DNA from 2 places in the Candidatus Agathobaculum pullicola genome. Region 1 is predicted to be linked to the other one. Evidence: predicted binding sites of a transcription regulator. Region 1 holds the regulator's gene; the other holds the start of a gene.
The links. The regulator HrcA, encoded in region 1, represses chaperone genes, less so after heat shock. The targets are predictions, from matches to a motif close to TGTTAGCACTCNNNNNNNNNGAGTGCTAACA.
Positions count from the first base shown of each region.

Region 2: the regulator HrcA is predicted to act here: its motif matches at 1,336-1,366, upstream of htpG (molecular chaperone HtpG).

Region 1 covers NZ_JBQKJP010000035.1:27,690-29,893, reverse strand. Annotated here, with positions in the region: gene ACTQ3V_RS11585 (glucosaminidase domain-containing protein) at 1-30, shown strand, start outside; gene ACTQ3V_RS11580 (hypothetical protein) at 60-233, shown strand; gene hrcA (heat-inducible transcriptional repressor HrcA) at 765-1,811, shown strand; gene grpE (nucleotide exchange factor GrpE) at 1,841-2,204, shown strand, end outside.
Region 2 covers NZ_JBQKJP010000064.1:7,113-9,316, reverse strand. Annotated here, with positions in the region: gene htpG (molecular chaperone HtpG) at 1-1,312, opposite strand, end outside; gene ACTQ3V_RS14635 (AI-2E family transporter) at 1,477-2,204, opposite strand, start outside.

The sequences.
Region 1 (2,204 bases):
AATATTTTGGAGAATATTCTCGCGTGCTAAAGTGCATACTGAAATAGAGGTGAATTTACATGAACCGGTATCATAACCTGACCGAACTATTGGCAATCAATCGTTCCGCACACGCCTACTTCTCCCAACTGCCCACACATGTGCGCCGCATGATTATTGAACGCGGCGACTGCGTTCACTCACAGGCAGAGCTGCAGGGTTATGCCGAGAAACTGATGTCGCAAAAAGATTGAAAAAGCTCAGCCTTAGACTCAATGTCACTAAGTTAATGACATTGGTATGTTGGCAAAGCAACAAGAATGAGAGCATCCGAAACAAGCAGCTGTTTTGGATGCTCTTTTTCTAAAATTTGAGCATGGCAAGCACAAGAATTTATGCTACGCTGTATTGCACGCCTGTAATCATTCTGCAAGGGCTGCTTCTGCCCAAGCGAATAGGTGAAACATACCTGTTTTTTACCCTTTCATACATATTAATATATCCCCTTGCTTTTTAGGCATATCCATCTTCCTCGTGCAACTGATTTCTATATTTATCCATATAGTATGATATCATTTCAGGCCGCGAAAGGAAAGTGAGCGACACGAATCTCTTTTGCCGTTCTTACGCCTTTAGCACTCTTTCCAGTCGTGTGACAAACACAGACATATCATTTAACAAAATATTCATAAACGGCACTTGACTTTGCAGCCATAGGGTGGTAAATTAAGTTTAGCACTCAGGATGGATGAGTGCTAAACCCTAACAGAAAGGAGTCAGGTTCGGTGGAATTGTCCGAGCGAAAAAAACAAATCCTAAAGGCGATTATCGGTGACTATATCCGCACTGCCGAGCCGGTCGGCTCCAAGGCATTGACAGAAGGACATTCTCTTCCCTTTTCTTCCGCCACCATTCGCAACGAAATGAGCGAATTGGAGGAAATGGGTTATCTAGAAAAGCCGCATACCTCTGCCGGCCGTATTCCTTCACCGCAAGGCTATCGTCTGTATGTAGATGAGTTGATGGAGCAGCCGACAGACACGGGTGAGGATGATACGCCGCTGCAAACCATGATGCAAACCAAGGTGCGTGAGCTTGATCGCCTGATCCAAGAGGCCGGCAAGCTGATCTCCAGCCTGACCAATTACGCTTCTGTCGCCATTACCCCTGCGCTGACTCAAATTTCTATCCGGCAGTTTGAGATCATCCCGGTGGATAAAATGAATTTTGTCATCGTGGTGGTCACCGACTCCGGCACGGTCAAGAACAAAATGGTGCGCACCATGGCTGATGTTTCCAAAGAGGAGGCCGAGCTGCTTACCTATGTTCTTAACCAAACGCTAACCGGCTTGCCGCTCAGCCATATCACAGCGGAGCGCTTCGACATCGTGCGCCGTGCCGCTGGTCTTTCCGCGCTGCTTGCGCCGGTTGCCGAATATATCGCAGAACTAATTGAAGAGTTGGGCAACCAAAAGGTTTTTCTGGAGGGCACCAACAAGCTGCTGCGTTTCCCCGAGTATCGCGATCTGCACAAGGCACAGGCGCTGCTCGATTACATGGAGGACGACCGAAAGCACCTGCTGCCGGCCACGCGTAAAATAGACGGTATCCAGTTTTTTATCGGGCCGGAAAACGGGGCAAATCCCCTGCGTGAAACCTCTGCAATCTACGCAAAATATGATATCGGTCACATCGGACAAGGTGCCATTGGTATTGTCGGACCGACCCGCATGGATTACGCCAAGTTGTCCGCACAGCTCAGCCGTTTTGCCAAGGGGCTCAATAAGCTGATCGCGGAAACCTTTTTGGATGAAAAAGACGGGAATTCCTGATTCCCCTGCAAATGGAGGCATTAAATCACATGAGCAAAAAGAAACAGCCCGAAGCTGCCGAAGTCGAACAGACGGCGGCTGCGGAACAGGCAGCGGAAACCGCCGCTGAATCAAACGTAAGCGAAGAACCGGCCGCACAGCCTGCTGAAGACTGGAAAGCCAAGTTCGACGAACTCAACGACCGCTACTTGCGCATGGCAGCGGAGTATGACAACTTCCGTAAGCGCAGCCAGCGTGAACGCGAGCAGTCGTACAACGACGCGGTCAGCCATGCAGTCAAGGCGTTGCTGCCGACCTACGACAATCTTGAGCGTGCGCTCAAGGCGGAAACCGCAGACGCGGAATACAAAAAGGGCGTGGAAATGACCATGACCCAGTTGGTCGAAAGCCTCA
Region 2 (2,204 bases), on a different contig from region 1:
TCTGATCTTCCTTCATGCGAGAAACGTACTCTTCCAACGTTACCAGCTTATCCTCGGTCGAAGAATGGTACATCAGCAGATCCTGCAGCAATTCCTTATGCGCACCGTACTGCACATAGGCACCATATTTAATTTGACGGCCGAACGCCTGCCAGAACTTCTCGTAATCTTCCCGCTTATCCTTCTGCATCTTAAGCAGTTCGCTCTTAATCTTCTTTTCCAAGCTCTGCGCGATTGCCTTCAGATGTCGGTCATGCTGCAGCATTTCACGGGAGATATTCAGCGACAGATCCGCTGTATCGACCATACCACGGACAAAACTAAAATGATCTGGCAGCAGGTCGGCGCATTTATCCATAATCAGTACGCCGTTGGAATACAGCTGTAAGCCCTTTTCATAATCCTTGGTATAGTAGTCCATCGGCGCGTGTGCCGGAATGAACAGCATCGCCGTGTAAGTTACTGCGCCTTCTACATTGGTGTGAATATGACACAGCGGCGGCTGATAGTCGTAAAACTTACTGGTATAAAAGGAATTGTAATCCTCATCCTTAAGTTCTTTCTTGGATTTCTTCCAGATCGGCACCATGGAGTTGAGCGTTACATTTTCGGTATATTCCTCCCACTCCGGCTGATAATCTTCACCTGCATCCGCAGGTTTTTCCTTCATGCGCGAGCGTGTCATATCCATCTTGATCGGGTAACGGATATAATCCGAATACTTTTTCACCAGCGACTGGATGCGGTAAGACTCGAGAAACTCATCATAATTCTCGTTTTCCGTATTTTCCTTGATTGTCAGCGTAATACGCGTGCCGTTTTCCGCTTTCTCACAAGGAATGATGGTATAGCCTGCCGCACCGTCCGACTCCCAGCAGTTGGCCTCCTCGCTGTCGACCGCGCGGGAGACAACCTCCACATGGCTTGCCACCATGAATGCTGCATAAAAACCTACGCCAAACTGACCGATGATATCCACATCATCCATCGCATCATTTTCTTTTTTAAACGCGAGCGAACCGGAGCGCGCGATCGTGCCCAGATTGCTTTCCAATTCTTCCGCTGTCATGCCGCAGCCGTGATCTTCGATAACAAATTTACGATTTTCCTTATCTAACGTAATTTCAATCGGCAGACTGTCGCGTGTAATGCCGGTTCGGCCTTCTTTCATTGCGTTATAGTACAGCTTATCCGTTGCATCCGACGCATTTGAAATCAATTCACGCAGAAAAATTTCTTTATGTGTGTAAATGGAATTGATCATCAAATCCAATAGCCGTTTGGATTCCGCTTTAAACTGCTTCTTTGCCATGTGTATGCACCTCTATTTTTTGGTATTAGCACTCTCATCACCAGAGTGCCAACACTGATATGATAATCCACTATCATGGAAAAATCAAGGGGCAAGTAGAAAATTCATGATTTGTTTATATTTGTATGAAGCAAAGCGGCCCAAAACTTTTCAGGCCGCCATACTTATTGTATTTTCTGGTCCGCAATGCCGCGTTCATGAATTCGGTTGCGCACATATTCACGCAATAGCGCATACAGTACAGAAACAACCGGAATCGCAAATAAAATACCTAATACACCTGCAATGCTTGCACCCAATGTAACGGCTACCAGTACCCAAATGGACGGCAACCCCACCGATCCGCCGACGACACGAGGATAGATCACATTGCCCTCTACCTGCTGCAACACAAGGAACAGCACAATGAACCACAATGCCTGCATCGGGCTGACAATAAGGATTAGGAACGCACCCACAATACACCCGATAAACGCACCGAAAATCGGGATGAGCGCGGTCACGCCAATCAGCACCGCAATTACCAAGGCATACGGCATTTTCAGTAGGGACATACTGATAAAAAACATCATACCGAGGATAAATGCTTCCAGACACTGCCCGGACAAAAAGCTATTAAACGAAGCGGATGTTAAATTGCAAACCTCAAGAAAACGGTCGACATGTTTTTCCGGGAATACCGCATAAAACAGGCGGCGAAACTGCCTACCCAGATTTTCTTTTTGCAGTAGGACATAAATTGCAAACACCAGACCGATAATTGTATTGGCTACGCCGCTGACCACAGAAGTGGCAATATCTACCGTGCTGCTGAGGAAATTGCTGTTTTGCAGGAAATCCTTTGCCATCTGGCCAACTTCTTTCCAGTTGACATTCAGCAGGTCTGCCTTGA